2 regions of the Glutamicibacter sp. NPDC087673 genome follow, and region 2 is predicted to be linked to the other one. Evidence: riboswitches for the same ligand, from Rfam matches in the RefSeq annotation. Region 2 holds a riboswitch; the other holds the start of a gene.

Region 1 (15,285 bases), on a different contig from region 2:
TGCGGGCGATGAACAAGCCGACGAATGGGCTCCAGGAGATCCACCATGCCCAGTAGAAGACAGTCCACGAGGACAGCCAATCAGACATTGCACCGTCGCCGGCGGCCGTACGCGAGGCCATCTCTGGCAAGTCGCCGATGAAAGCGCCAATGGCATCGGGAATGACGTTCAGGATGAACAGAGTTGGGCCGCCAATGAAAACGATCAATGCGATGATCAGTGCCAATACCATGTTGGTGTTGGACAACCACTGGATACCGCGCTCGATACCGGAAACGGCAGAAGCGACAAACAATGCGGTCAGAATGCCAATGATGATAACCAGAACGCCGGAACCGACCTTCTCCATCATCCCGGTGGCCTGGATGCCGCCGCCAATCTGCAATGCGCCCAGACCCAGCGAACAAGCCGAACCGAAGAGGGTGGCGATGATGGCCAGGATATTGATGGTGCGCCCGCCCCAACCATGGATGGCCCGGTCGCCGAAGATCGAGCTGAACATGGCTGAGAACAGCTGGGGGCGTCCCAGCCGGAAGCTGCCGTACGCCATGCCCAAGCCAACGATGGCGTACATGGCCCATGGGAATAAGGTCCAGTGGAAGAGCGTGGTGCCCATAGCGGTGCTCAATGCATCACTGGTGGAACCTTCCACCGTTCCCGGAGGAGGCGACATGTAGAAGTACAGCGGCTCGCCCACGCCGTAGAAGACCAAGCCGATGCCCATGCCGGTTGCGAACATCATCGAGATCCACGAGACCGTGGAGAACTTTGGCGTCTCGCCGTCCTTGCCCAGCGGGATGCGTCCAAAGTTCTTGGCCGCTACGACGATGGCGAAGACCGCGAAAACCGCGGCAGCAATGACAAAAAGCCAGCCAGTGTTGGTGATAACCCAGTCAAGGGCCGCGCTGGAGGCCTTGCCCAGCCCTTCGGGGCTAGCGAAACCCCAAATGATAAAGGCCAGCGCTAGAGCGCCGGCGATTCCGAATACCCAGTAATCCGTACCGGAAAGTGAGTACTTCTTAGGTCGTCTGTGACGAACTGAATGCAGTTCCTCAACGAGGTCGCCGATTGATTGATCCGTCTGCTTCATTGCGGTCTTCCTTCACTGGTGAGATCCCGTGGATAAGATCCGGGCGGAATCTGCCGAGCCATCGCCTCTCGAGTAAACGATCGCCATGCAGTGTGATTGATTGCGAATTGCTTTTCGGGTGTCGGTCCACTGTGTCTAAATCTCGCGTTGGAGCAGCCTGAAAGAAACGACTATTCTCCGCTAATATCCCGCGAATTATTCCTGCGAGTTGACTCGATTTAGCACGATTTTGACACGATAAATCCCAAAATGGGCCTTTTCCAGCATGGTCGACATCTCATCAAGGGTCAAATCAGATCCTTGATTTCTCGCCGTTTCCGGATCTTCAGCACCCCGGGATCACATTGTTTACGCTGGCAGCGCCATCCATGTGAGCTTCCTCGCCCCACAGGGTTTTTCGCTCCCCGAACCCGTGGAATCATCAATTGGACCGCAATATTTCCCAAGATAAAACCACGCACTATTCGCTTTCTTATTTCGGGTGAAATGTCTGCGATTTCGTAATTTCCCTCCCCCAGAAGCACATCACGCTTGAACATGCATCATACGGAATACTTACTAATGAAGCACCGATTCAACCAGTCAGCTGGAGTCCACCCACTTTTAACGCGAAATACACTGGAACTTATCTTGACTGATTCAAAATAAGCAGGCATGCTGGGTACATGACATCACAGGCAGGGATCGAGCAGGTGCTGAAGGCGGCATCGATGCGGGTCACGCAACCGCGCGTTGCGGTACTTTCCGCCGTCGCGGCGCACCCGCACGCGGATACCGAAACCATCATTTCGGCTGTCCGTGAAGATCACCCCAATGTGTCGCACCAAGCTGTCTACGATTCACTCAGGCTCTTCACGAAACTGGGTGTCATTCGGCAGATACAGCCACAGGGCCATACCGCCCGCTATGAAGCCCGCGTTGGCGACAATCACCACCATGTGGTGTGCCGCCAGTGCGGAACGCTGGCGGACGTCGACTGCGCTGTCGGCGGCGCCCCGTGCCTGCATGCTTCCAATGACCACGGGTTCAGCATTGATGAAGCCGAAGTGATCTATTGGGGCACCTGCCCGGATTGCCAGGCTGCGAACGCATAGTTGCTGTCTAAGTAAACCCCTAGATTTGCCATCGTCATCAGCGCAGCTGCTGTGCGATGGATAAAACCAGATAAACCCTAAACAATCCGGAAGGAAAGAGCACATGTCTGAGATGACTGCAGGTCAGTGCCCAGTAGTTGGCGGCGCGGGTCGAATTCACCCTACCCAGGGCAATGCCAACACCGAATGGTGGCCGAATAAGCTGAATCTGAGGATTCTGGCCAAGAACCAGCAGGTTTCCAACCCGCTGGACGAGAACTTCGACTACATTGAAGCCTTCAATGCCCTCGACTTGTCGGCAGTAAAAGCCGACCTGACCGAAATCATGACCCAGTCGCACGACTGGTGGCCAGCAGACTTCGGCCACTACGGCCCGTTCTTCATCCGCATGGCTTGGCACTCCGCAGGCACCTACCGCTCGCACGACGGCCGCGGCGGCGGCGGCGCAGGCCAGCAGCGCTTCGCTCCGCTGAACTCGTGGCCTGACAACGTTTCGCTGGACAAGGCTCGCCGCCTGCTGTGGCCAGTGAAGAAGAAGTACGGCCAGTCGATTTCCTGGGCCGACCTTATCCTGCTGGCTGGAAACGTGGCTCTGGAAGACATGGGCTTCGAGACCTTCGGTTTCGCCGGCGGCCGCAAGGACGTTTGGGAAGCAGATGACGATGTCTACTGGGGCCCGGAAAAGGTCTGGCTGGACAGCGAACGCTACACCGGCAAGCGAGACCTGGATGCTCCTCTGGCAGCAGTGCAGATGGGCCTGATCTACGTGAATCCTGAGGGTCCTGACGGAAATCCGGATCCGCTGGCCTCGGCCGTAGACATCCGCGAAACCTTCCGCCGCATGGGCATGAACGACGAGGAGACCGTCGCGCTGATCGCCGGTGGCCACACCTTCGGCAAGACCCACGGCGCGCATGCCGATGACAAGATCGGCCCGGATCCAGAAGCAGCTCCGCTTGAAATGCAGGGACTGGGCTGGAAGAACGGCCACGGCACCGGCAAGGGCGCGGACACCGTGTCCTCGGGTCTTGAAGTCACCTGGACCTACCACCCAACCCGCTGGGACAACGAGTTCTTCCACATCCTCTTCGCCTACGAATGGGAACTGTTCGAATCCCCAGCAGGCGCCAAGCAGTGGCGCCCGGTCAACAATGGCGGAGCCGGCTTGGTCCAGCCTGCATTCGAGACCTTGGAACACCGCGAGCCACGCATGCTTACCAGCGACCTGGCCCTGCGCTTCGACCCGGTCTACGGCCCGATCTCCAAGAACTTCAAGGAGAACCCAGACCAGTTCGCAGACGCCTTCGCCCGCGCATGGTTCAAGCTGACCCACCGCGACATGGGCCCGAAGTCCCGCTACTTCGGCCCAGAGGTTCCTGCTGAGGACCTGCTCTGGCAGGATCCACTGCCAGCAGCTCCGCAGACCACCTTGGGTGCAACTGAAGTTGCCGCACTTAAAGCCCTGATCAACGATTCGGGACTGACCGTCCAGCAGCTGGTATCCACGGCTTGGAAGGCCGCTTCGACCTTCCGCACCTCGGATAAGCGCGGCGGCGTTAACGGCGGCCGCATCCGCCTGGAACCACAGGTCTCCTGGAGCGTGAACCAGCCTGAGCAGCTCAAGCCGGTAATTGCCAAGCTGGAAGAGATTGTTGACAACTTCAACGCCACTTCCGGGATCAAGGCTTCCTTCGCGGACGTCGTTGTCCTAGCCGGCAACGTCGGAGTCGAGCAGGCAGCCCTGGCAGCTGGCCAGCAGGTCGAGGTTCCATTCACCCCGGGCCGCGTAGACGCAACCCAGGAGCAAACCGACGTTGACCAGTTCGCATGGCTGGAACCAGTTTCCGACGGATTCCGCAACTACGACTCGGGCTTCGTCAAGCTGCCTAGCGAGTACTTGCTGATCGACCGCGCGAATCTGCTGGGCCTCTCGGCACCGGAAGCGACCGTACTGCTCGGTGGACTGCGCGTCATCGGCAATAACTGGGACGGTTCCAACTTGGGCGTCTTCACCGACACCCCAGGCGCGTTGACCAACGACTTCTTCGCGAACCTGCTGGAGCTGGGGTTGGAATGGACCCCATCCGCTGACGAGCAGACCTACACCACCACCGATGGCCGCTGGACCGGCAGCCGCGTGGATCTGGTGTTCGGTGCCAACTCCGAGCTGCGTGCACTGGCCGAGGTTTACGCTTCGGATGATGCCAAGGAGAAGTTCGTCAATGACTTCGCCTCCGCTTGGGCCAAGCTCATGGACGCAGATCGCTTCGAACTGCGCAGCAAGTAGCAGCTGCTGGGCCGCGAGCCCGTAGCAATTAGTGCTGGGCTGCTGCTTCCCGCAAGGGAGGCAGCAGCCCAGCACTTGTTTCATGCGGGAACTGCCCGTCAGAACAGCGTCGCGGCGCCGCTGGCGAAGTCCGGGTTCTCCAGCTTCAGCAGCTCGGACTTGGCTTCCAAGCCTCCCAGGTAGCCGCCCAATGAACCATCGGTGCGCAGCACCCGATGGCAGGGCAGCACGATGGGAATCGGGTTGGTGGCGCAGGCTGAACCGACGGCCCGCACCGCCTTCGGCTTGCCGATCTGCTGCGCCAGCTGGGCGTAGCTCAGGGTACGCCCGTAATCGATATGACCCAGTTCCAGCTGCACCTGGCGGCGGAACTCGGTGGAGAGCTGCAAGTCCACCGGAAGATCGAAGCCATGCCGCTGGCCCGCGAAATACTCATCCAGCTGCCGGACGGCACCATCCAAGCTCGACTTGTCGCGCAGGATCCGCGGGCTGAGCCTTTCCGAGAGCACCTCCAGAATCCGGTCATGGCCTTCGGATTCAAAAGCGACCCGGACCAGCCCGGCATCGGTACTGGCCAGCAGCAAGGCCCCCACGGGGCTATCGACCACGCGATAGGCAACATCAACAAGTTCCCGTGCACGGGCCCGTTCAACGAGCCGGTCCTGCAGCGAGTCGAGGACTTGCGCTTCAGCGGCCGTAGCCTGCTGCCGATAATTTTTTCCGTTCATGGCTGCTCCCGCCATAGTTCTTGGTCATCCATCCGGGCCCGCAGATTCTTGATCCCATCGGCGCCCGAACGCCGGGCGGCAGCTTCGGTGCCGGAAAGGATTCCGGCAATTTGCGCGTAGCTCATTCCGCCCAGGTAGCGGTAGGCCACCACCTGCCGCTGCTTGCCAGGAAGCTGGTTCACCTCATGCCACAGCTGCAGGTTTTCCAACTGCAGATCCGGCCGTTGGGCCGATGGGGCCAGGCTGTCCACGTCTTGGCCGATGAGGATTTCCGGCTTGTTCCTGCGCAACTCGTCAATGGCTTTGTTCCGGGCAATACGCACTAGCCATGCCAGGACATTGGCGTCCTCCGGCAGTTGCGGGTACGCCTTGAGCGCGGCAAGGAACGTTTCGGACCAGGCGTCTTGCGCGCGATGCTCATCAAGCAGGGCACGGCAAACGCGCAGGATGTTGAGTCCATAGTCCTGGACTATCCGCTCGAACGGTGCTTGCATGGCTCTCCTGGAATTTTGCGCCTTCATGGCTTCTCACCATGTAAACGTACGAGGAGACCATTTTGTGAGGCGTGAACGAAAAAAATTCCTTCACGCAGATACCCATGGATTCCTAGAATGCCACCAGATCCAATTCGCTGGCGATCTGCTCAAGGCGGATCAAGTCCAGGTGGAGCATTTCGCCATTTTCCACGCCTTGGGGATCCGTGGTTCCGGCCAATGCGTCGCGGATGGTGCGCATGGTGGCCCCATGGCTGACAATCATGACCTTGCGCCCGGCATGCCTGCTGGCCAAGTCCAGCAGCGCTGGCACCGCACGGCTCAAGATCTGGGCACGCGGCTCACGCAGGTCCTTGGCAGCAGCCGATTCCGCTCCGCTGACCTCGGCCATGATCCGGCCTTCCAGCGGGCCGAAGCCGCGTTCAATGAGTTCCGGAACGGCGTTCCCCGTCTCGGCCCCGATCTGCTGGGCAATCAGCGCGGCAGTTTCCCGGGCACGTTCCAAGGGCGAAGCAAGTACCAGCGACCAGTTCTGGCCGATCAGCTGGCGCCCGACCTCGCGAGCTTGCTCGCGCCCGGTGTCGTTCAACGGGATATCGGTACGCCCCTGCAGGCGCCCTGCAAGGTTCCAATCGGTCTGCCCGTGTCGCACCAGTGCCAGCGAAGTATCCATGGCTCCAGCCTAACCGGGGTAACAGGTATCGAAGAATCTCCGGCATTACGTCCAATACGCAACGTTACGACTCATAGTTGGGTCAAGAACGGTCATGTTGCGAAGATTATTACACCATCCCGAGCGGTTGAGAGATCTGGTTCGATGACGCCGCAGCAACCTGCCACATCCGGTGGTTACGGTGCTACCGCCAGAAACGATGCAGCCGCCTACCCGTTGGACCACAGCAGGAAGCGACATTGATTCCGGGATTCCTGCCTCGATCGCGGCCCGCCCTACGGTGCCCGCGAAACCCCAATCGACAAGGAGTCGTAAGCCACCATGGCAGATCACAAGTTTGGATTCCGCACCCGCGCATTGCATGCCGGAGGCACCCCCGATGCCGAGCATGGCTCACGCGCAGTGCCGATCTACCAGACCACTTCGTTCGTCTTCAAGGACGCCGACGATGCGGCCAACCTCTTTGCCCTGCAGAAGTACGGCAACATCTACTCGCGTATCGGCAACCCGACCGTAGCGGCTTTCGAAGAGCGCATGGCTTCGCTGGAAGGCGGCATCGGAGCGGTAGCCACCGGCTCGGGCATGGCCGCGGAATTCGTCACCTTCGCGGCCTTGGCCCAGTCAGGCGACCACATTGTGGCTTCTTCGAAGCTCTATGGCGGCACCATCACCCAGCTCGATGTCTCGCTGCGCCGCTTCGGCATCAACACCACTTTCATCGACTCCAATGATCCCGCCGACTTCGAAGCGGCGATCCAGGAAAACACCAAGGCCGTCTACACCGAGGTGGTGGCCAACCCGTCCGGCGACATCGCTGACCTGAAGGGCCTGGCCGAGGTGGCGCACCGCCACAATCTCCCGCTGGTAGTCGATTCGACGCTCACTCCCCCGTACATCCTGCGCCCTATCGAGCACGGCGCGGACATCGTGATCCACTCGGCCACCAAGTTCATCGGCGGGCACGGCACCACCCTGGGCGGCGTGGTCATCGAGTCGGGCAAGTTCAACTGGGGCAATGGCAAGTTCCCCACCATGACCGAACCGGTTGCCAGCTACGGCAACGTCTCCTGGTGGGACAACTTCGGCGAGTACGGCTTCCTGACCAAGCTGCGCAGCGAACAGCTGCGCGACTTCGGACCGGCTCTGCCGGCCCAGTCCGCATTCCAATTGCTGCAGGGCCTGGAGACCTTGCCGCAGCGCATGGACAACCACCTGTCCAACGCGAAGCAGGTCGCTGCCTGGTTGCAGGCCGATGAGCGTGTGACCTACGTGAACTATGCCGGCCTGGAATCCCACCCGCAGCACGCGCAGGCCAAGGAGCTGCTGCCCATGGGCGTCGGCTCGGTCTTCAGCTTCGGAGTGAAGGGCGGGCGCGAAGCCGGCTCGAAGTTCATCGAAGCCCTGCAGCTGGCCAGCCACCTGGCCAACATCGGCGATGCCCGCACCCTGGTGCTGCACCCGGCCTCCACCACCCACCAGCAGCTGAGCGCCGAGCAGCTGGTCTCCGCTGGCGTGCCAGAAGATCTGATCCGGCTGTCGGTAGGACTGGAAGATGTCGAGGACATCCTCTGGGATCTGGACCAGGCGCTGGCCGCTTCGCAGGAAGCGATTGCCGCTTCCGCCGCAGGGTTCGAGGCTCCGGCCTATGATGGTTCCGCCTGCGCATTGCCAACCGCTTCGAAGGGAGCAATCTAATGACTGCCGTTGATACCGCTTGGGAAGGCCCTGGAGCCGCACAGCGCCTGGAGATCCTGCGCGACACCAAGTCCATCGCCATTGTCGGTGCCTCGAACAAGCCATCGCGCGCCAGCTATTTCGTGGCTACCTACCTGCTCTCCTCCTCCAAGTACAAGGTGTATTTCATCAACCCGGTACTCGATGAGATCCTGGGCCAGCCGGTGTACAAGTCGCTGGCCGATCTGCCGGAGACCCCGGACCTGGTCGAGGTTTTCCGCAAGCACGATGACCTGCCTACCGTGCTGGACGAGGCCCTGGCCGTAGGCGCGAAGACCCTGTGGCTGCAGCTGGGATCCTGGCATGAGGAAGTGGCCCGGCGCGCCGAGGCCGCGGGCATGAATGTGGTCATGGACCGCTGCGTGAAGATCGAGCACGCCCGCTTCCACGGCGGCCTGCGCCTGGCTGGATTCAATACCGGCGTCATTTCCTCCAAGCGCCAGGTACTTGCCTAGGGAGTCCAAGATTCCAGGAAATGGGTGCATGCAACGTTGCGTTGCATGCACCCATTTTTCTGCGGCAATTCCCCGGAATCGGCCGGTTTGGTCAACGACGCTGAACTTTTGCACGGAGCATTCCGAAGGAAGAACAAGACCTCTGACGAACCATGGTCGACGCAATTGGCCCACGGCATGCCGTGGGTGTGGCCCCGAAGTGCTCGACGCGTTCAATCACAGATCGAAAAATCTGCAAACCACAGCACTGCAACGCAAGGCCAAACGACCCAACCCTAAAACAGGCAGAGAGAATCGATTTCGATTCGCTACGAGCGCGAACGAAAGAAGAAAAATCCCGCCCGCACTGCTATATGAAAACTCAATTCCCCTGGCCCGAGAACATTCCAGCATCTCGCAATAGCATTGCGCCGCACCCTCAATGCTGCACGGAGTTGAAATTTCTCTGGGCGAGGATTCCCTCTGCGGCACCCAGCTAAGAGGCATCGGAGACAGTACTCTGGGTTGACGCACTATTCAGAATTCTCCGGAAGCAGAAGCTTCCTTGGAAGTGCGCCAGTTGACTGGAGATACGAAGGAGCAGACAGTGGATGCAAATCGAAGAACCCTATGGTCCGTGGCCCTCGGGATGAGCTTGACTGCCTTGGTATGCAGCGGGATTGCCCTGTATTCTACGGGGGTCATCATGGATGAGAACAACCTGGACTCATGGCCTGCCCCGGCTCTTTGGGTGGTGGCGATTGTTGGTGTCGTGGGGCTGCTGATTAGCTTGCCCGGCTGGTTTGCTACCAAGGAAACCAAAAAGGCTTCCTAGCTGTTGCTCCCCTTGTCCATAATCGGAGCGTTCTGCCGGACGGCCTAGTTCTTTTGACCAGTTACGTCGCCTTCCACGTAGGTGGTGTATCCGCACAACTTCCCGGTTTCATCGGTCGTCTTCGTCGCGGCGAAGATGATGTAAGGCCAGGATCCCAGGTCCCATCCGTCGCGTCCCCACCCTGGAACTTCGTACCACCCGGTACCGGCCAGCGATTCCATCCAGTCATACATTTCGCCGTACATGTCGCGCTCGACAGTTGCCGGGACGGTAACGGTTTCGCGGCTGTCTTTGGTCGTGGTCTGCATAGGTTTTTGCATCCTTTCGCTTCACGGAAAGTGGGGCAGATTGCCAGCCTCCCGTCGAAGCCCTCCCCCGGTTGTTTTTCTGCCTGCTGGCGAAAAGAAATGAAGCGGGGCCAGCCGGAAACCCATCAACCCGTCAGGGGTGCGCAATCCACGAAAATCTTGGGCCGAAAGAAGCGACGAAGGAGCGCGGACCAAGAATTTCTGGTGGAGCACGCCCGAAGCGCAGCGAGTGGCTTGTGGGTTTGGAGGTGGCCCGTACACTCCGAAGGACAGCAGCAAAAACAGGAAAAGACCGGACGAAGTCCGGGCCACCAACCGGACACGCCAGCGGACGCCCGACACACCCTGGAGACGAGCTTGCGAGGACCCAGGGTGTTCAACGGGACGAGAACCTCATGGCATACCTAGCCTGCGTCTAACGTCCACGACTATCCTGAACGGGGAATGCTCGCATGTTCAGAACCCACAGCGGGATTTGTAGCCAAAGTTTATCAACGCTAACTGAAAATTGACCCCCTACCGCCAATCGAAAATTGACCCCTCCACACCCAATTTGTTCTATACCTGCTCAGCGTTGCGCAGCAGATCCTGACGGTTCTTCACCCGATATGAATCCCCAGCCAAAGACAACACCTCCGCATGATGAACCAAACGATCAAGCATCGCCGAAGCAACAACATCATTACCGAAAACCTCACCCCACCGGCCGAAAGGCATATTCGAGGTCACCAGCACCGACCCCTGCTCATATCGATGAGCAATCAGCTGAATGGACGCAGACCCTGAATGAGATTCAGGGTCTACGTCCTTATCGCGGGGCTTGATAATACGGTAGTGACTCAGTAGTTTTCGCCAAATACTATTCGCGATCCTTTGCCAACGTCCATGAACGTAAGGTCCACGGACTTATCAGGCTGATCAGCATACACATGGTAGAAGTGTGCTGGACCGCCGCGCTCGAACTCGACCATCGTGAAGTTGGATGAGGTGACTTCTACCGAATCCATGTCGGTCTTCAGCGCAGCTAGCTGTGTGTTCATGACTGTTTCGTCTAATTTGTCCATGATCACTGAACACGCTTTGTCATGGTCAGTTGTTTCTGCAGCCTCAAGTAGTACTCGAACTGCTTCCTGTGGATCGCTGACGGGTTTTCCTCCGTCACAAGCCTGCTTCCTATCGGCTGAACACCCTGCTGCCGAAAGAGCTAGCGGAAACAGCAGTAGTGGGGCAATAATCTTTGAGATGCGTTTTTCGTACACAAATGACCTTTGCAAATCGAATGAGCTGTACGACTAGATCCTATGCGCGTACCAAGTTACATTCAGTGGTTTCAGCTGAGTGAAGGGCTTATTCAAAGTAGCGTTGCTGTGGTACGAGAGGTATGGGACACCATTGATTTTCTTAGTGGTCACCATGGTGTGCGTCATATTCTTAATCTTGGCACCGTTCGTTTTGTACTGAAGGATATCTCCAGGAACGAGGCTGTAGACACTGGCAAGACGTGAAGCCCGCTTTGATTCATTCCGGGCAAAACGATAGAAATTTTCAGCACCGCTCCAAGTCCAGCTGGTCATGACACCATTGCCAAACCATTTCGAGTTGCTCTTGTAGTAGCCTTCAATTTTCTTCCATCCACCTGCATAAAGCGCTTGGGAAGCGAAATTAGTACAGTCGTAGCCGTGCCTCTTATAGGCAGGATTGTACGACTTAGCCCACTTGATTGCGTAGTTTGCAACTTTCGTCTTGTTGGACGAACTAAGCTTTGAAGCCGCCATTTCGGCGACGTTCAGGGGGAGAGGATTGATTAATGCCCCACTGTCCTCCTCGCTGCCAGGGACAGTGGGGTCAACTTCGATTTCCTCTTCTTCGGTAGTTAGAGCTAGTGCCGCAGACTGCGAGACAAGATACTCATCATCCTTCACTACGATGTTTTGGATCTTGCCAGTGTCGTCGATTGTTAGCTCATAAGGGATGAGCTCGCTCCTGAGCTGGTCAAGTTTTTGGGACACGAACTTTGATCTTTTTGTACATTTCCTCAAGCCGTCAAAGCTAGAGGATCCCTTTCCTGATACGAGTCCAGAACCGCCTGGGGGCTAACTCCGCCATTTGCCGTATACGGGCGCTTCCGGTTGTACCAAACCGCGATGCACTCCTTCACTGCGGCACACGCAGCCACCCTGCTGCTGAAGAACCTGTGGTGGAACATTTCCTTCTTGATCGTCCAGAAGGCTGACTCGGCGACGGAATTATCCCAGGGACACCCCGGCGCGTCCCGTCGACTACTGCACCCTGTGCGCAGCACACCACCTCTGGAACGCGCCGAGGTACATTGGGGCCTCGGTCTGAATGGAACACACTACCAAACTGGATGAACGCCTGCGACGCAGCAAGCCCCCTCGCGTCAATGGCCAACTACGTTTACATGTTCTTACCCATTGACCAGCCCACGATCTGTCGCGAATTCAAATCGATCACCGTCGCCAAATACAACCAGCCTTCACCGGCGCGCAGGCAGGCAATATCGCCTAACAGTTTCGCCGCAAGCCGCGAGGAGCGGAAGTCACGCATGCCGAGATTGTCGACCCTATGGTTTTCTATACGCACCGTCCGGGATTGGCGCTCACGCACGGTCGTGGTTTTGAAGGCGCTCATCCGCCTGGCCCGGATTCTCAGCTCTTTCATGAGCGACATCACCGTGGATGTCGAGAGGTCTTCCTCATGGTTTTTGCGGATCAAATCCACTGATTGTCCGCCACCGGCGACCTGGTTGGACGCCTCACACTCGTCCTGGAGCAGTTTCGTGCGGTGTGCTCGCAGGACTTAGGCTTCGCTCAGCTCTTGGCAGGCGTTCAGACATCGGTAGTGACTGCCCCTGGAATTCTGGGTTTCCTGCCCATCCAGTTCACTGGATACTCGCCTATGTGGGCTTCGATGAAGTCTAAGACCGCGCTTACTCCTTACTGTTCGAGGCGCGATAGGCGCCGACAACTTTTATGAAGCCGTTCTCCCGTTTCACCTTCAACAGTTCTTTGCGCAGGTTCTCGTTGTGGACCGTTTCACTGGGCCGTGTTCTTCGGTTTCCGCTATGGGACGCTCGGCGCGGTCGGCGCGGGATTCTGAGCGCTCATTGACCTCTATTTGAAATAAGAGCGCCATAGGTAGGTCTAGTACTGTTTAATGCATTTAAGAGTTTTTTAAATTTACGACATCGAAAGGCTTTGGATGTCGCGCTCACAATCAATTACCCTGCGTCCATTTCGCAGCGCAGACACCGAATTCTTTGCCAGCATGGCCTCGGATGAACGTGTAGCTCGTTTTATTGGGTATGGGGAGCCATGGGACCGGCAAACCATCAACGCCTGCGTTAAGCAATCCCTCCAACATGAACCACTCGACACTGTGGGGGGCTCTCGATGGTTCCTAGCTACTGAAGCAAATGCAGCAGTGGGCCTCGTGTTTTGCACCCGGCAGGAAAGTTGCGTGGAGGTCGGTTACTGGGTATCTCCAGATCAATGGGGGCGAGGAGTTGGTGGAGCCGTGCTCGATAGCACCCTGATTTCAATTCCCAAGATATACGGAATTACGAAATTCAGTGCCCGCGTAGCTCCGGCTAACACTGCTTCAACCCGACTGCTCACCAGTCGAGGATTCAGACTGGAAAAACGTGATGACATGCTTGAGTACTACACACTGGAATAGCCTTCTGTGGGTAACCGAACGCAGCCTAGATTCCTGATTGAACCAGTTGGGGGTGAAATGTATTTGGTTTAGTAGCCGATCCGTAGAATTTTGGCACGCGATTATTGAACCGTTCTTCAAGGGGTTCGGTAGATCTCACATGAAACTTGCTATGTCATGCCGAATACTTTCTATACTGCAAATATGACTTCCCCTCCTACCTCGACCATCGGGCTTGGTACTTGGTCCCGTGAACCAGGTACTGCTCTAGTGCAAGCAACTGCCTTGCCTAGCGATGCGACCTCATCATTTGTGATTCTGAGCGAAACGCACACCATTGAGGTCTCTACGGAGTGGGAGCCTCATTCGCACCTGGCCCATGAGCTCTTATGGACCCAAGATGGGACACTCACCGCTCAAATCGAAGGACAGATTTTTACGGTCTCCGAGGGTCATGGTCTGTGGATTCCGTCCGGAGCGCTGCACGGTGGACGCCTGACCGCACATGTAGAACTTTTCAGCGCGTTCTTTTCCCCTGAACGAACCACCACCCCATTCAGTACCCCTACAGTGATCGACATGAAACCGTTGCTTAAGTCGTTGCTGGTCCATTTATCCAGTCGGGAACTGAGCCAAGAAGCCAGAGCGCGTGCGGAGGCTGTAGTTTTCGACGTACTCAAACCATCAGCTCATCAGCTAGCGCTGCGCTTGCCCGATGACCCTCGTATCCATGGCATTGCCAACCGTTTACTAGCCAACCCTGCGGATAACCGATCTCTCGAGCGATGGGCGGTAGATGCTGGAATCAGCTCACGAACCATCACGCGAGTCTTCCGCGAAGCAACCGGCTTATCCTTTGCCCAGTGGCGTCAAGCGGTGAAAATTCATCGCGCCCTGGAGCTGCTCACCAACGGTGAAGGCGTCCAAGACATCTCTGAAATGCTGGGCTACGCGCAGCCGAGTACTTTTATCGACGCTTTTCGACGCACCATGGGCTCCACACCTGGCAAATTCACCTTAGCAAATGTGAATAGGTGACCGAAAAGCCGGATGCACTGTCAGAAATCATCGATTGCTGACATCGATTAGTTAACTTAGACTTACCTAAGTGAAAATACCTATTCAAATCGGACGTATTCAATCCGTTCCTTACGCATGCTAGACGTGGCGTCCGGAGCAGCATCCGCCGCAGCCGGAACGATGCTCGCCCACGAGGTAGTGCTGCGCTACGGCAAAAGCACTGTAGTGGACGGTGCTTCCATCCGTTTATCCCCGGGTGAAGTCACCGCACTCATTGGACCCAATGGCAGCGGGAAATCCACACTTCTCCGTTCCATGGCAAGGTTGCATGAGCGCGCCGCGGGGGTGATCACGCTCTCCAATTCTCACGGGGAGGCCCGCGAAATTAGCACGCTGAATGGACGAACATTCGCCCACGAAGTTACGCTCTTCGCGCAGTCCCACGCCACCCCGGAAGGGTTAGCCGTGGCAGATATCGTCGCCTTCGGTCGCCATCCATATCGGCGCGGTTTCTCGGGGCTATCCGATACGGATCATGCGGCGATTGCCTCGGCCATGGAACTGACTGGCACTACCTCGATGTCCCGGAAGGCAGCTGGGGAACTATCCGGTGGAGAACTTCAACGTGTCTGGTTGGCCGTGTGCTTGGCACAGCAAACCAATGTGGTGCTTCTCGACGAGCCGACCAATCACCTCGACTTGAGATATCAGGTCGAGACCCTAGATCTGGTCCATGATCTAGCCCGTCAAGATCGGCTAGCCATCGGCATCGTCCTGCATGACCTGAATCAAGCCGCCGCGTTGGCTGATCGGCTGGTGCTGATGAAACACGGCCGGGTATACGTCTCAGGAACCCCCGCTGAGGTCCTCACCGCAGATAACCTCTCGGAGGTCTATGAGATCCCTGTGC
Region 2 (15,285 bases):
ATGGAAGGTCCCGACTGAGTAAACCACAGTTTTCGTTGCGCTAACACTCTCCGGATAGCCGTTGCCTGCGAATTCCTCGGCATCCACGAAGCCAGAGCAGATTTACCCGAGCCATTCGCCCCTAGGATCGTCAACACCTCTCCCGCACTCACCTGCACGCTGCAGAAACCACCCGTAAACACTGGAATATTCCACTGAGCCAAAGGTGTGGGCACCTCGCCAATTTGAGTCATGAGACCGATATTACGATACCCAACCATCATTCGTTTATTAGCCAAACGAAAAGCCAACGACACACTTACAGAAAAGGACGTCACCTATTAAATCTGATGAACCACTAACATTAATCAGGGAAACGCAAATCTAAATGCTTTCGGAACGGCCTTAAAACCAATTTGCGTCCAGAGGAATTACGTCTCCTAGTAAATACCGCTGCTGGACGTAAAAGACCAACGGCCTGCCATCATGGCAGGCCGTTGGTGTTTGAGTTCATTCGCGTCTAGTTGGCGGCGTTGCGCTCTGCGGCCTCGACCACGTTGTTCAGCAGCATCGCGCGGGTCATCGGGCCCACGCCGCCCGGGTTCGGCGAGATCCACGACGCGACCTCGGCGGCAGCCGGGTCCACGTCGCCGGTGACCTTGCCATCCACGCGGGAGACACCCACGTCGAGCACGATCGCACCAGGCTTGATCGCATCGGCCTTGATGATGTGCGGCACGCCGGCAGCGGCGATGACGACATCGGCCTGGGCCAGCAGCTCGGGAAGATTGGTGGTGCCGGTGTGGGCTAGGGTGACGGTCGCGTTCACGTCGCGGCGGGTCAGCAGCAGGCCGACCGGGCGGCCGATGGTCACGCCGCGGCCCAGCACCAGCACGTGCTTGCCGTTCAGGTCGATATCGTGGCGGGCCAGCAGCTCCACGCAGCCCAGCGGGGTGCATGGCAGCGGGGAGGCCATCGGGCGGTTGACGTTGGCGACCAGGCGGCCCAGGTTCATCGGGTGCAGGCCATCGGCATCCTTGGCCGGATCCATGGCTTCGAGGATCACGTCCGTATCAATGTGCTTGGGCAGCGGCAGCTGTACGATGTAGCCGGTGCAGTCCGGGTTCTCGTTCAGCTCGCGCACCTTGGCCAGCAGCTCGTCCTGGGTGGTTTCCTCGGGCAGGTCCACGCGGATCGACTCGATGCCCACTTCGGCGCAGTCCTTGTGCTTGCCGCCGACGTACCAAGCCGAGCCCGGGTCGTTGCCAACCAGGATGGTGCCCAGTCCGGTGGTGTGCCCGGCAGCCTTGAGCTTGGCAACGCGTTCGGCCAGTTCCTGCTTGATGGCGGCCGCGGTGGCCTTGCCGTCGAGAATGCGTGCGCTCACGCTGTTCCTTCCGTAGGTGCCCTGTTCCCAAGGCGGGTGGTGTGCAAACCCAGGCGCGCGGCTCGCACGATTAGCTCCCTGGTGGTTACCCACCTAACGCCAGTCACGCGTTCCAGTGTAGCGAAAATGGCTTCGGGAATGACTTTGAAGTGCGCAGGGTTACCTTAAGCGTGTACTCGACAATCGTGATCGGCGCAGGGCAAGCCGGGCTTGCCGCCGCCTACCATCTGGCCAAGCGCGGCATCGACTTCCTGGTGCTCGATGCGAACCCTGCACCCGGCGGGGCCTGGCAGCACCGCTGGGATACCCTCACGCTGGGCGACGCGCATCATATCCACCCCTTGCCCGATTTCCCGCTCGAGGTGCAGGATTCCACCCGGCCGGCCTCGCAAGTGGTGTCCGAATACTATGCGGAATACGAACAGCGCTTCGCGTTGCCGGTATGCCACGGCGCACCGGTGACCTCGGTCGAAAACGACGGAGAAAACTTCGTGGTGCACGCCGATGCGGATTACCGGGCGCGCACCATCATCAACGCCACCGGGACCTGGTCCAATCCGTTCTGGCCGGTCTACCCCGGGCTCTTCGATGGTCCGCAGGTGCACACAAATGGCTTCGTCTCCCCGCAGCAATTCGCCGGGCAGCGCGTTTTGGTGGTCGGGGCCGGCGCCAGTGCCACCCAGTTCATCGTGCAGTTGCGCGATGCCGGCGTGGATACCCTGTGGTCCACGCGCAGCGCACCGGACTGGCGCAACGTTCCCACCGGTGCCGAATGGGGCCAGGAAGTGGAGCGCCAGGTCAACGAGCGCACCAGTGCAGGGCTGCCGCCGAAGTCGGTGGTGGGCACCACCGGGTTGCTGCTCACCGAGAAGATGCGTGCCGGGATCGCCTCCGGGGCGCTGGTTTCGCGGGGGAAGATCGACCGGTTGGAATCCGACGCCGTCGTCTTCTCCGACGGGTCACGCGAAAAGATCGATGCGATCCTGTGGGCAACCGGCTTCCGGCATGCCCACCGGCATTTGCGCGATCTGAAACTGCACACGGCTCAAGGCGGCATCCTGATGGAGGACGGGGTGGCCACCGTGGCGGTGCCGGGGCTGTTCTTCGTCGGCTATGGCGCGTCGGCCTCGACTTTGGGCGCTACCCGGGCAGGGAGGAAGGCGGCGCTGGCAGCCAGCAAGTTCCTGTCCGCGGTTGCGGTATAGCGTGCCCAGTTACTTCTTGCTCACCTTGGTTAGCACGGTGGTGTAGCCGGGTTTCGAGGCCGTCACCCACACGCCCAAGGTCTTCCGGGCATCGGCTTTGACGACCTTGTAGTTCGGCTTGGTGGCCTTGGGGATGATCTTTCCGGAGCGCGTCCATTGGTAGGAGATCTTCACGTTTTTAGTGTTGTAGCTGCCTGCCGTGGCTTTCAAGGTCTTGCCGGTGGATTTCTTGCCGGTGATCACCGGCTTCTTCAGGACCTTGAGCTTGGCGGCTGCGATCTTCCCGGTCGCAGTGCTGGTCACGGTCTTGGTAGTGTAGTTGGCCTTGGCATAGGTCACCGAGACTGAGATCCGTTGGTTCAGATCTGCGGGTTTGAGCGCGTAGGTCTTTGCCGTGGCACCTTTGATCTTCTGGCCGCTGCGCAGCCACTGGTACTTAGTGGACTGGGCGGAGGGAGCCGGTGTGGCGGCCTTGGCGGTGAGTTTGGAACCGACTTTTGAGGTTCCAGAGACCTTTGGCTTGGCAACCGTGATCGTACCCTTGACGACCTTGACTGCCGAGCTGGCCGGCAGCCATACCGATTCTCCGTCCGCCGCGTGCAGAGTTGCCCGCACGGCGATCTTGCGGTTGGCATAGGACTGAGGTGGGGTATAGGTTTTCGCGGTAGCCCGCGGAATCTCGAAACCGTCGACTAGCCACTGATAATGGCGTGTGAACTCCGGGAAGTATGCGGCGTCGAGGGAAGCGGTGAGCTTCTGTCCCACGATCTTGCTGCCGCTGATCGTCGGCTCGGCGATCGAGGCGACTGTCGCGGCAATCGGCGCTCCGTACTTCATCGTCCCCTGCGCCGAGGGGACCCATACTTCGCCGTTTTGACGAACTGCTTTCGTCTCATAGTTCAGCGCGATGACTTTCTTGGAGTCTTCGCGCACCAGCTGGTAGCTCTCTCCCACGGCACCGGGAATCGGTGCCCCGTTGCGGGTCCACTGCAGGGCCGTGTATGGGTAATTGGTTGTCGGTGCCAGCAGGGCATCTCCCACGACCGCCGCGTCATGGCCCGCCAGCGACGGGTTCCTGTTCAGTGAAATTCGGCCGAGCTGGGCAGTATCGCGCACGCCAATGTGCCAGCTGGCTGCGTAGCTGACAGACTTCAGATTCTCCTGTCCCGGGATCACCGCCTCGAAGTCGGTGAGTTCAGCCGCCACACCCGCGAATCCAGCTTTGTTCGCGGTGAATCCGGTGGGGCTGATCTGGCCTAGGATTCGTTCGCGGGTGTATTCCCACGGCTTGAGCACACTGCCATCCACCGTGATCACCGGTTCAATTTCCGTGCTGGCACCGATCTTCAGTTCGATGAGCGGCTTGGTGTAGCTAGCCAGATCCAGTACTTCGAGATCAGACAGATCCTTGGCCCAGCGATAATCCGTCGAACTCGTGGCGAGCACTTCAAGTTCCTTCAGGTCAGACAACTGTCCCAGCCCAGCCAGCTGCACCTGCTGCCCCTTGGGGAATGTCAATGACAGTGACTCCAGCACTGGCAGCTTGGCTAGTTCCGCGATGATTTCCTGTGGAGCCTTATTGATCCGCACCGATTGCAACTGGGGGTTGGCGGCCAGGACTTCCAGCCCACCGAGCGCCTGCTCCTTCTGGGTGTCGACGCCGATCCACTGGATATCGCGCGTCATCGGCAGTTCCTGCAACGATGCCACGTTCTTGCAGGACAAACCCACGACGACACTAGCGGTCTCATCCATGTACTCGAAGCAGTCTGCAGGGCTGATAGCACCGTGGGCTGGGGGCACGAGCCCGGCGAATACCAAGGCGGTGGCGCCTATAACCGAAGTAAAACGATGCAGCAGCCTCATGTGTTTCCCCAAGCGTGAAAATGCCAAATTTATAGACATCATGTCATAGCGCGGCCAGGTATTGATCATTAGTTCGCACGGTGTTTTTTGAAGACGCATAAAGCACCTCGGCTGAGTGCGGAAACCTGCTGATGATCCAGTAGCTTCGACGCCTAACTGTGTAACTCCACCGAGACGAATGTGCATGCAGCGCGCCAGCCGGTTAATCTCAATGCATGAACAATTTCATCGTCACCCTATCTTGCATCGACCGTCCCGGCATCGTCCATGCCATTTCCGGGGGTCTACTGGGTGCCGGTTGCAATATCACCGAGTCCCAGCAGTTCCTCTCGCCCGAAACCGGCACCTTCTTCATGCGCATCGAGGTAGCCACCGAGCAGTCCCTGGAACAGATCCGCGCAGGACTCGCGCCCATCCGCGACGATTTCCACATGTCCCTCCGTGTGGACGATGGCGCCAAGCGCACCCGCACCATGATCATGTGCTCCAAGGCCGGGCATGCGCTCAACGACCTGTTATTCGCCCAGCGTGCTGGCACCTTGCCCATCGATGTGCCGGTGATCGTCTCCAACCACCTGGATCTCAAGCCGATGGCCGACTTCTACGGGGTGGACTTCGTGCACCTGCCGGTGACCAAGGAGAACAAGTCCCAGGCCGAGGCTGAGCTGCTCAAGCTCGCCGAAGATTACAACATCGAGCTGGTGGTGCTTGCCCGCTACATGCAGATCCTTTCGGATTCGCTCTGCGAGCGCATGGAAGGCCGGGTCATCAACATCCACCACTCCTTCCTGCCCTCCTTCAAGGGCGCCAAGCCGTACCACCAGGCCTACGCCCGCGGCGTGAAGCTGATCGGTGCCACCGCGCACTACGTCACCGCGGACCTCGATGAAGGTCCGATCATCGACCAGGAAGTCACCCACGTCTCGCACACGCGCACCGCCGAGCAGCTCGTTGAGCTGGGCCGCAGCGTGGAAGGCCGGACACTGACCCGCGCGGTGCAGTGGCATGCCGAGCACCGGGTGATGCTCGACGGCCAGCGCACCATCGTGTTCTCGTAACTCGCACCGTGCCCCCGCGACAATTAGAGTGGGTGGCATGAGCCACATTATTACTATTGCAGGGTCGACCCCACAGGTCGGCGAGAACGTTTTTGTCGCACCCACCGCAGTGTTGAGCGGGGACGTGGCCTTGGCCGATCGTTCCAGCGCTTTCTACGGGGTTTCCGTGCGCGGCGATTCGGCGCCGATTCGCGTGGGTGAAGGCACCAACTTGCAGGACAACGTCGTGCTTCACGCCGATGAAGGTTTTCCTTGCACCCTGGGTGCGGGCATCTCGGTGGGCCACTCGGCTGTGGTGCACGGCGCCACCGTAGGTGACGGCTGCCTTGTGGGCATGAGCGCGACCATCATGAATGGCGCGGTGATTGGCGAGCTGTCGCTGGTTGCTGCAGGTGCATTGGTGCTGGAAGGCACCCAGGTTCCGCCGCGTTCCCTCGTTGCAGGTGTTCCGGCCAAGGTCCGCCGCGAACTGAGCGATGAAGAAGTCGCCGGGTTGAAGACCAACGCTGATCACTATCTCGTGCTGGCAGCCAAGCATCTGGAAGCCAACGCCTAGAGTTTGCGAGGTCCTGGAAGCGCACTGCTTCCAGGACCTTTCGCTTTAAGCCTTGTGCGTGCTGCTCATGGCTCGGCGATTTCGACGTCCAGCAACCCAGCACGCCACTTCACCGTGGTCTCCTCCGCCAACGCTTCGGCCTCCAACCCTTCGGCCGGAGTCATGAAATAGGTGTTGATCCGCAACTTCTGCTCCGGATCCAACTCCGGCGGCAACAGCACCATCGGCCGGCTCCCAGGGATCTTCACCGCCTGGAACAACCCGCAATGCCTGGCCGTATGGTGAATCAAGCAATTCAACACCGCAGACTTGATATCAGTGCGCCCGCCCTTCTCCCACGGATCCAGATGATCCGCCTCGCACCGCTGCGCAGGCATGCTGCACCCGGGATAGGAACAGCCTCGATAGGCTGCCCGCAGGGCTCGGACTTGGGCCTTGGTGAATAGCCGCTGCGTTCGTCCGAGATCCAAGGGCAGGCTCTTGCCGTTCAGCACCACCGGGAGAATCCCGGCATTGCACAGTGCGGTCCTGGTTTCCCCCGGGGATAACAGAATCCCCGAGGAAGTCACAGCGAAATCCTCGGTTCGCTGCTGCAATTTATCCCAATCCAAGATGACGCTCACCTGCGCACTGGCAAGTCCTGATTGCTGTTCCGGCGGGCCTCCGCTGGGTTTCCGTTCGCTCATCAGCAAGGCCATGAAACCAACGAGCCGTCTTCGCTCGGGTTTCAGGTCGTCCCATTCAGCGTTGGCCTGCTTCGCTTCGGCGGAAGCAACTTCTGGCTGGAGATCATCATTTTCGCCCTGGAGATCCTCGTCTTCCGAGTCGAGATCTCCAATGTCCTCCGTCGCTTCGTCACCCGGTCCGTCTTTTGCCCAGTCGGGTTTGCTTTCTTCATCGTCCCAGCCGCTGGTTTCCTCACCGGTGAACTGGGCATCGACGTCTTTCAAGCCCGCGCGGTTGCCGGCAACGGTGGAAGGATTATCCAGATTGGCGAAGTAGGCCTCGATGTATGCGGCATGCGATGGGAGAACACGAATGATGTATTCAACCAGCCCTTTGCGCATACCGCGCTTGAAGATTCCGATTCCGTCGAGCAGAGCCTTGAGCGGGCGCTGGCCCGCTTTGATCTGCGAGACCATGTCGTTGATGTGCTTGCGCGCTGACTTGGGCTCTGAACGCAGGAAGGCTGCGGATTCTGCCTGGAGCTGCTGCTTCTTCGCCTCTGCGGCTTTGCCTTCGCCCAGATCCTTGCGGAGCGAATGCAGCTTCATTGCCGCCGAGGCAACCAGCCGCGGATCAATGCTCGGGTCGTCGAACTGCGTAGCAAGCTCCGGCAGCCACGGATCAGTCGGTTGTCCTGCCTCGTCCGTGCCGCCAAGCAGGCAGTCGGCCTGCACCAGGCGGGCGGCGGCGGTGCTGCGCGGGATATCCAGCCAGCCGGTCATCAGTCCTTTGGCATCCTTGAAATGCGTGCGCGCTGTCGTGGTGCGCCCCTTCGCGGCTTCGATTTGCTCGACGGTGGGGTGGGCCCCGAGATCGGAGATGGCCTGGAAGGATTCCTGGTCGAGCTTGTGGGCGCCGGTACGCCGCAGGGCAGCTGCCGCGTGGACCTGGGTCCGGGCGAGAGATTGGGACGTGTCTTCAGCGAGCATCGAAAAATAGGCGGCCTGGCCGGCGGTGAGGCCGCCTTGGGCCAGGACATGGGTCGCTGAAGCGGCCAACGCGTTGGCGTCGGCCAGGTCCTTCAGCGCTTGCGCGATTTCTCTGCTCATGGGTACACCATGCCCCGCAGAAATGGATCTGCAGGGCATGCGTGTACGGGCTGTGGACAAGTCTAGTTGCCGGCTTCAACCGGCAGCCAGAGCTCGCAGGTCGCGGTGCTGAAGTCCGGGGCCCGATCGAGCACGGCGACAATGGACGGCCCCACGCGCAAACGCCACGGATTGGACGGGAACCACGCGGTAGCGGTGGCGGCGTAGAGGTCCTGCAACGCCGACGGGTAGGGGCCCGAAACGCTGAAGACCGCCCACTGGCCAGCAGGAACCTGAATCGCGTCCAGGCCCTTCGGCACCTGGATGCCACCGGGTACGGCGACACCGTGCAGGTAGGTCAGCTCGCTGCCTTCGCGGTAATCGGGGTCCACCTGTGCGCTGACCTGCAGCAAACCGGCAGGTTGCGCGGAAGACAGCTCCTTGAGCCGAGCGTGCTCGGCTATCGGGATGGAGGCGATGTGGGCTTGGATGTGCGGGTTGGCACCGTTGTGAATCAGCGGTACCTGCGTGGCGTATCCAATGAGCTGGAATTCTTCTCGATCAACTATTCGTGCATCCATGGGACGATTCCCTTCGACGGTCAGGCTGAACCTGATGATTGGTTGGCTTCGAAGGGGGCCACCATTCTCGCGGACATCGGCCACGGACGCGCCATGCACCGCTCGGAAGGCCCGGCCGAATGCTTCGGCCGAACCATAGCCGTAACGGATCGCGATGCTCAGCAGGTCCTGACCGGCAAGCAGATCCGCGGCGGCCTGGGTCATGCGGCGCCGGCGGATGTACTCGGAGACCGGCATGCCGGACAGCGAGGAGAACATCCGTCGCACATGGTATTCCGTCGTACCTTCGGCGTGCACCAAGTCAGCGAGGTTGATCTCGGCGCGTAGCTGAGCCTCGATTTGCTCGATGAGCCGATTGAGAATTCCGATCATGATTCCACCCTTCCCCAACTACTATTCTTCAGGGTAGGGGCACGCCGCCCGATAATCGCGGTTCGAAGCGATCAGGCGTTTTCCAGAGTCTTTTCACATACCCGGGCGACGACCGGTTTGGACGCCGCGCGGGCCGCGGACAGGCCGCGTTCCAGATCGGCAATCAGGTCGTCGGCTTCTTCGATGCCCACCGAGAGGCGGACCAGGTTGGCCGGGATTTCCAGCGGGGTGCCGATCAGCGAAGCATGGGTCATTTCGCGCGGATAGCAGACCAGGGACTCCACCCCGCCCAGGGACACCGAGAGCTGGAAGTACTCCATGGATTGGGCGAAGGCGCGGGCGGCGGCTTCATCGGAGAGTTGCAATGAGAGGATCCCGCCAAAGCCGCGGCCGGCCGCGGACTGGGACTTGGCCAGCTCGTGGCCCGGATGGCGTTCCAGCCCCGGGTAGTAGACGCGGGTGACTTCGGGCTGGTCATCGAGCCAGCGGGCCAGGGTGGAGGCGGTAGCCCCGTGGCGTTCCATGCGCAGGCCCAGGGTTTTCAGCCCGCGGGCGGCCAGGTAGGAATCCTGCGGACCGGAGACCGCGCCCCCGGCGAACTGCTGGTAGCCCACCGCTTCGGCCAGGCTCTGCCCGCGGTGCAGGTGGTCGGCCACGATGACGGCCCCGCCGAGCACGTCGGAGTGCCCGCCGATGTACTTGGTGGTGGAATGGACCACCGCGTGGGCGCCGAAATCCAGCGGCCGCTGCAGGTACGGGGTGGCGAAGGTGTTGTCCACCACCAGCAGGGCGCCGTGCTCGCGGGCGATGGCAGCCCAGCCGGCCAGATCGGCGATGCCCAGCAGCGGGTTGGACGGGGTTTCCACCCAGAGCAGCGCGGTGTTCGGGCGCACCGCCGCGCGCACCGCGTCCAGGTTGGTGATGTCTACCGCTGACGAGGTGATCCCCCATTTGCGGTGCAGCTTGGAGATCAGCCGGTTGGTGCCGCCGTAGCCGTCGGCGCCCAGGATGATGTGGTCGCCTGGCGCCAGCACCGCGCGCAGCAGTGCGTCTTCGGCGGCGATGCCCGAAGCGAAGGAGAAGCCGGCGGTGCCGCCTTCCAGCGCGGTGAGCTGGGATTCGAACCCGTTGCGGGTCGGGTTGGAGCCGCGCGAGTACTCGTGCCCGGCACGCAGCACGTTGATGCCGTCCTGGATGAAGGTGCTGGTCTGGTAGATCGGCGGGATCACCGCACCGGTGTGCGGATCCTTGTGCTGGCCGGCGTGCACGGCGAGGGTGTTGAAGCCGCTCATGCGAAACTCGCTTCCTTGGTGTCGGCGGTGGCCTGGGTTGCGGCCAATGCAAGATCCAGCGATTGGGTGATATCTGCTAGCAGGTCGGCGGGGTCTTCCAATCCCACCGACAGGCGCAGGGTGGAGGTGTTCAGGCCCGCGGCGGCCAGCTGCTGCTCCGAGAGCCGGCAGTGCGTCATGGTGGCTGGGTGGGAGACCATGGTGCGGGTGTCCCCCACATTCGCGGCCAGGGAAATCAGCTTGAGCCCGTCGATTACCGGGGAAACCAGCGATGGGTGGGCCAGCTCGATGGCCAGCACGCAGCCGGTGCCCTTGGGCGTGAGCGTCTGGGCCAGCTGGTGGCTGGGGTGGCCGGGCAGGGACGGGTGGTGGATGGCCGCGATGCCAGGGTGGGAAGCCAGAGTGCCGATCAGCGTGGTGACGCTGCGCTGCACGTGGGCGGCGCGCACCGGCAGGGTCTCGATGCCGGCCAGGATGCCCTGGGCGCTGGCCGGGGCCAGGGTCGGGCCCAAGTCGTGCAGGAACTTGGAACGCACCAGCATCGCGTAGGCGGCCGGCCCGTGGCGCTCAAGCAGCGAGGTGTTGTTCAGCCGCACCCGCGGGGCGGCGATCTGCGGCCAGCGGGCGGCATCGGAGAAGTCGAATTTCCCCGAGTCCACCACGACGCCACCGAGCACCGAGCCGTGTCCGGCCAGGCCCTTGGTGGCCGAGTGCACCACGATGTCGGCACCCAAATCCAGCGGACGCACATTCAGCGGGGTGGCCAGGGTGTTATCCACGACCACCGGGATGTTGTAATCGTGGGCGATGGCCGCGATGGCGGGCAGATCGGCCACGGTGCACAGCGGGTTGGAGACGGACTCCAGGAAGAACGCCCGGGTGTCCGACTCAATGGCAGCGGCCCAGGCGGACGGATCGGCCTGGTCGACAAAGCTGATGCGGATGCCGAAGTCCGCGAAGGTGTCGGTGAACAGGTCCACGGTACCGCCGTAGAGCGAGGAGGAGGCCACGATGTGCTTGGGTCCCTGGGTCAGGGCGAGCAGGGACAGGGCCACGGCGGCCTGCCCGGTGGCGGTGGCTACCGCGTGGGCTCCGCCTTCCAGGGCGGCCACGCGCTGTTCCAGGATGGACACGGTCGGGTTGCCGGTGCGCGAGTAGGTGAATCCGGCCTGGCGCAAGGCGAATTTCTCGACCGCTTCGGCATGCGATGCGAATTGGTAGGCCGCGGAATTGTGCAGTGGCGGCAGCATCGGGCGGAACTCTCCGCTCGGGCGGTACCCTGCGTGGACCGCGTCGGTTTCCTGGCTCATGGCTCCTCCTCGATTCTCTGCGAGGGAGTGCACCGATTGGCATCGTGCGGCGGCACGATGCTACGCAATAACGCGTTCGGAACTGCTCCATCGTTCCTGGCGGTAGCACCTTTCGGATTCCCGATGGTTGCTGCGGCGTCTCCGAGCCAGATCTCTCGGCCGCTCTTGATGGGTTGTTCTTCCATGGTTGGCTATCCGCCGCAAACGGTGCAAGCGGTATCCGGCGCCCGGCTTCATACAAGGCCGCTGCGCTTCATATGTCGTCGCCTTGTCATGATGACGCGGGGGCCTGAACCCTTTTGTGAAGCGAGCTTTTGAGCGGAATCGGCGTGATGTAGAGGTTTTTCTGGAAGTTTGTGACGATGCGCCGGTGCTCCATGACCGGCGGTTACGCTGCTGGCGGTTCAGCCGAGCACTTCTACCCCGAAGCTGGCGACCACGGTGCGCACTTCTTGCAGGTAGCGCTGGGCCTGGTCGGTGAGCGGGATGGCGGCGTGGTCGATCCAGCCGATTTCGATGCGCTCCTCGATGGCCAGCGGGATGGCGACGATGGAGGGATCCAGCTCGTCGCTGATGATGCCGGTGGAGATCGTGTACCCGCCCAAGCCGATCATGAGGTTGAAGATGGTGGCGCGGTCCGAGACCTGGATTTCGCGTTGGCTGGAGCGCGTGGAGAGCACCTCCTCGGCGAAGTAGAAGGAATTATTCGCGCCCTGGTCGAAGGTCAGCCGGGGCAGGTCTTCGAGGTCTTCGAGCGTGACCTGTTCACGAGTGGCCAGCGGGTTGCTGCGCGAGATGAAGATATGCGGATCGGCCAGGAACAGCGGGTGGAAGACCAGCCGGGATTCGCGCAGCAGCTTGTCGATGACCTTCCGGTTGAAGTCACTGCGGTACAGGATCCCGATGTCGCTGCGCAGCGTGCGCACGTCCTCGATGATCTGTTCGGTGCGGGTCTCGCGCAGCGAAAACTGGTACTCGTCGGCCCCGCTGGCCTGCACCATCCGCACGAAGGCATCCACCGAAAAGGAGTAGTGCTGGGTGGAGACGCCCAGCAGCCGCCGGGCCGAGGGGCGGCCGAGATATCGATGCTCAAGAAGCTCCACCTGCTCGAGCACCTGCCGGGCGTAGCCGAGGAATTCTGCGCCTTCGGCGGTGAGCGTTACTCCCCTGGCCGAACGCATCAGCAAGGTGCGCCCCACCCGTGATTCAAGCTCTTTCATCGCTGAGGACATGCTGGGCTGCGCGACGTAAATGAGGTCGGCGGCAGCCGAGATCGACCCCTCCGAGGCGACCGCCACGAAATAGCGAAGTTGCTGCAGCGTCAAGCCATTTGTTCCCTGAACCATAGCCAGAGTCTATATGAATCCATAGTTATATCGAGTTACCCGATATCAAGAATCACCCTGCATGATTGACGCATCGACTTCCCCTCGGCCCACTACGGCCCCCAAAGAAACAGATTGGCCATCATGGCAGACGCGTTGACCTTCAGCATTAGCACCACCAGATTCGACGAGAATTACACCCCTTCAGCAAATTCGCGCACCACCACGAACTTCGCCAATTTGGCACGCGGAGAACGCCGCGCAGAGAACCTGAACAATGCTTTAACAATGATCAACCGCCGCTTCAATTCCTTGGCTCACTGGGACAATCCCCAGGGTGACCGCTATGCGCTGGAATTGGAAATCATTTCTGCCAACGTGCATTTCACTGCCGATAATAACGACCAGAAATTTCCCCTTTTAGAAGTCCTTGAAACCACGATCGTGGATAACCTCCTAGGCACTCGAACCCAGGGAATAGTCGGCAATAATTTTTCGTCGTACGTCCGCGACTATGATTTCAGTGTGGTGCTTCCTGCGCAGAGTCGTGGCGCCGGCACCCCAGTTCTTCCCGAAGATTTTGGCGATCTCCACGGGCAACTTTTCCAGCACTTCCTTAAGTCGCAAGCCTATGGTCAGCGTTTTGAGCAGCTACCGGTGATCTGCATCAGCGTCTCTACCTCCAAGACCTATTTCCGCACGGGCAACAGCCATCCGGTGCTCGGTTTGGAGTACCAGCAGGATGAAAATTCATTAACCGACGCGTACTTCGGAAAAATGGGTTTGAGCGTGCGCTACTTCATGCCGCCGGGTGCCGTGGCTCCGCTGGCGTTCTACTTCCGCGGTGACCTGCTCAACGATTACACCAATCTGCAGTTGATCAGCCTGATCAGCACCATGGAGACCTTCCAGAAGATCTACCGTCCGGAAATCTACAACGCCAACTCGGCAGCGCCTGCTGTGTATCACCCGAGCCTTGGAGCCGAAGATTTCTCCCCCACCCGCGTTTTTTATGACCGCGAAGAACGAACCCAGCTAGGCAAGATCCAAGGGAAATTCACCGAAGAGCATTTCATTATTCCGAATCGCGAACTGCTCGAATCCTGGGCTGCCAACTGTGCAGTCCCCACCGCCTAATCAATTATCTTAGGAATCCGAAGGACCAATTATGACCAATTCCCTGCTTCCAACCTCTATCGTTGGCTCCCTGCCCAAGCCTTCATGGCTTTCTGAAACCGAGACCCTGTGGTCTCCGTGGAAGCTGGAAGGAACGGCGCTGGCCGAGGGCAAGCAGGACGCGATGCGTGCCGCGGTGCTGGAGCAGACCCGCCGCGGCATCGACATCATTTCCGACGGGGAGCAAACTCGCCAGCACTTCGTGACCACCTTCATTGAGCACCTGTCAGGGGTTGACTTCGAGAACAAGCAGACCGTGTTGATCCGCGACCGCTACGAGGCCAACGTGCCCAGCGTTGTCGGCGCGGTGGAACGCAAAGCCCCGGTCTTCGTAGAAGATGCAAAGTTCCTGCGCACACTGACCGACCGACAGATCAAGTGGACACTGCCCGGTCCGATGACCATGGTGGACACCCTGCACGACGGCTACTACGGCAGCCGCGAAAAGCTGGCCTGGAAGTTCGCGTCCATCCTGAACCAGGAAGCCAAGGAATTGGAAGCCGCAGGGGTGGATGTCATCCAGTTCGACGAACCTGCCTTCAACGTCTTCTTCGACGAGGTGGCCGACTGGGGCGTGGCCGCTCTGGAACGCGCCTGCGAAGGATTGAAGGCTGAGACCGTGGCACATATTTGTTTCGGCTACGGCATCAAGGCAAACAATGACTGGAAAGCAACTCTGGGCACCCAGTGGCGCCACTACGAGAAGTCCTTCCCGCTCTTGCAGGCTTCCTCCATCGACACCGTTTCGCTGGAATCCCACCACTCGAACGTGCCGCTGGAGGTCGTCGAGTTGGTGCGCGGAAAGCGGGTCATGCTCGGCGCGATTGATGTAGCCAACCCGCAGATCGAGACCCCGGAAGCTGTGGCTGAAACTCTGCGCAAGGCGCTGGCATACATGGATGCAGACAAGCTGATCCCGAGCACCAACTGCGGCATGGCGCCATTCCCCCGCCACGTCGCTCTGGCCAAGCTGAGCACGCTGAGCGCCGGTGCCGCTGTGCTGCGCGAGGAGCTTGTGGGTGCCAGCTTCTGAGACTGCGCTAGTCACGGGAGTGCCAGCACTGTCTGGCAACGCCGTCGTTCATATCTTGAAATGGAGGACCTCGATGTGACCAAGCCGGGCTCGGTCAACAGCGTCGACCGATTCCCCAGACTTTGGTCGCGATCGCAGTCAGTGCCGCATTCAACGACCGAGCTTGAGCCTGGGCGATTTTAGAAAGTATCGCATAAACCTTCCGGAAGTTTTTTACAAATGAATGGGACAATGCCTAAATCAATATACGTATAACATAGTCAAATCTCATTAACGGTCGTTTTTGACACACCACGCAACCGGGTTGGCCGGAAATCTTCGACAGTTGAAAAATCAACAGATTCTCAAGGGCAGTTCGTCGCAAAACTCCGTACCACAAACTATGTGTCGA

What was found. Region 2 has a riboswitch for S-adenosylmethionine ahead of ACIOTL_RS10250 (O-acetylhomoserine aminocarboxypropyltransferase/cysteine synthase family protein). Riboswitches for the same ligand answer to the same signal wherever they lie in the genome.
Region 1: another riboswitch for S-adenosylmethionine. It lies ahead of ACIOTL_RS13810 (O-acetylhomoserine aminocarboxypropyltransferase/cysteine synthase family protein); the one in region 2 lies ahead of ACIOTL_RS10250 (O-acetylhomoserine aminocarboxypropyltransferase/cysteine synthase family protein).

Annotation. Positions count from the first base shown of each region.
Region 1 covers NZ_JBIUWB010000005.1:290,516-305,800, forward strand. The annotation lists gene ACIOTL_RS13780 (BCCT family transporter) at 1-1,090, opposite strand, end outside; gene ACIOTL_RS13785 (Fur family transcriptional regulator) at 1,756-2,184, shown strand; gene katG (catalase/peroxidase HPI) at 2,288-4,471, shown strand; gene ACIOTL_RS13795 (methylated-DNA--[protein]-cysteine S-methyltransferase) at 4,570-5,199, opposite strand; gene ACIOTL_RS13800 (RNA polymerase sigma factor) at 5,196-5,693, opposite strand; gene ACIOTL_RS13805 (histidine phosphatase family protein) at 5,806-6,366, opposite strand; SAM riboswitch class I at 6,478-6,572, shown strand; gene ACIOTL_RS13810 (O-acetylhomoserine aminocarboxypropyltransferase/cysteine synthase family protein) at 6,688-8,061, shown strand; gene ACIOTL_RS13815 (CoA-binding protein) at 8,061-8,555, shown strand; gene ACIOTL_RS13820 (hypothetical protein) at 9,142-9,369, shown strand; gene ACIOTL_RS13825 (hypothetical protein) at 9,414-9,677, opposite strand; gene ACIOTL_RS13830 (ATP-binding protein) at 10,236-10,547, opposite strand; gene ACIOTL_RS13835 (hypothetical protein) at 10,517-10,936, opposite strand; gene ACIOTL_RS13840 (amidase domain-containing protein) at 10,970-11,686, opposite strand; partial or broken gene ACIOTL_RS13845 (IS3 family transposase) at 11,713-12,788, opposite strand; gene ACIOTL_RS13850 (GNAT family N-acetyltransferase) at 12,900-13,376, shown strand; gene ACIOTL_RS13855 (AraC family transcriptional regulator) at 13,560-14,393, shown strand; gene ACIOTL_RS13860 (ABC transporter ATP-binding protein) at 14,511-15,285, shown strand, end outside.
Region 2 covers NZ_JBIUWB010000004.1:737-16,021, reverse strand. The annotation lists gene ACIOTL_RS10295 (AAA family ATPase) at 1-233, opposite strand, end outside; gene ACIOTL_RS10290 (bifunctional methylenetetrahydrofolate dehydrogenase/methenyltetrahydrofolate cyclohydrolase) at 500-1,366, opposite strand; gene ACIOTL_RS10285 (flavin-containing monooxygenase) at 1,537-2,571, shown strand; gene ACIOTL_RS10280 (hypothetical protein) at 2,581-4,326, opposite strand; gene purU (formyltetrahydrofolate deformylase) at 4,653-5,495, shown strand; gene ACIOTL_RS10270 (gamma carbonic anhydrase family protein) at 5,533-6,051, shown strand; gene ACIOTL_RS10265 (DUF222 domain-containing protein) at 6,117-7,826, opposite strand; gene ACIOTL_RS10260 (GyrI-like domain-containing protein) at 7,889-8,758, opposite strand; gene ACIOTL_RS10255 (cystathionine gamma-synthase) at 8,830-10,050, opposite strand; gene ACIOTL_RS10250 (O-acetylhomoserine aminocarboxypropyltransferase/cysteine synthase family protein) at 10,047-11,360, opposite strand; SAM riboswitch class I at 11,445-11,535, opposite strand; gene ACIOTL_RS10245 (LysR family transcriptional regulator) at 11,765-12,706, opposite strand; gene ACIOTL_RS10240 (DUF1852 domain-containing protein) at 12,830-13,822, shown strand; gene ACIOTL_RS10235 (methionine synthase) at 13,854-14,894, shown strand.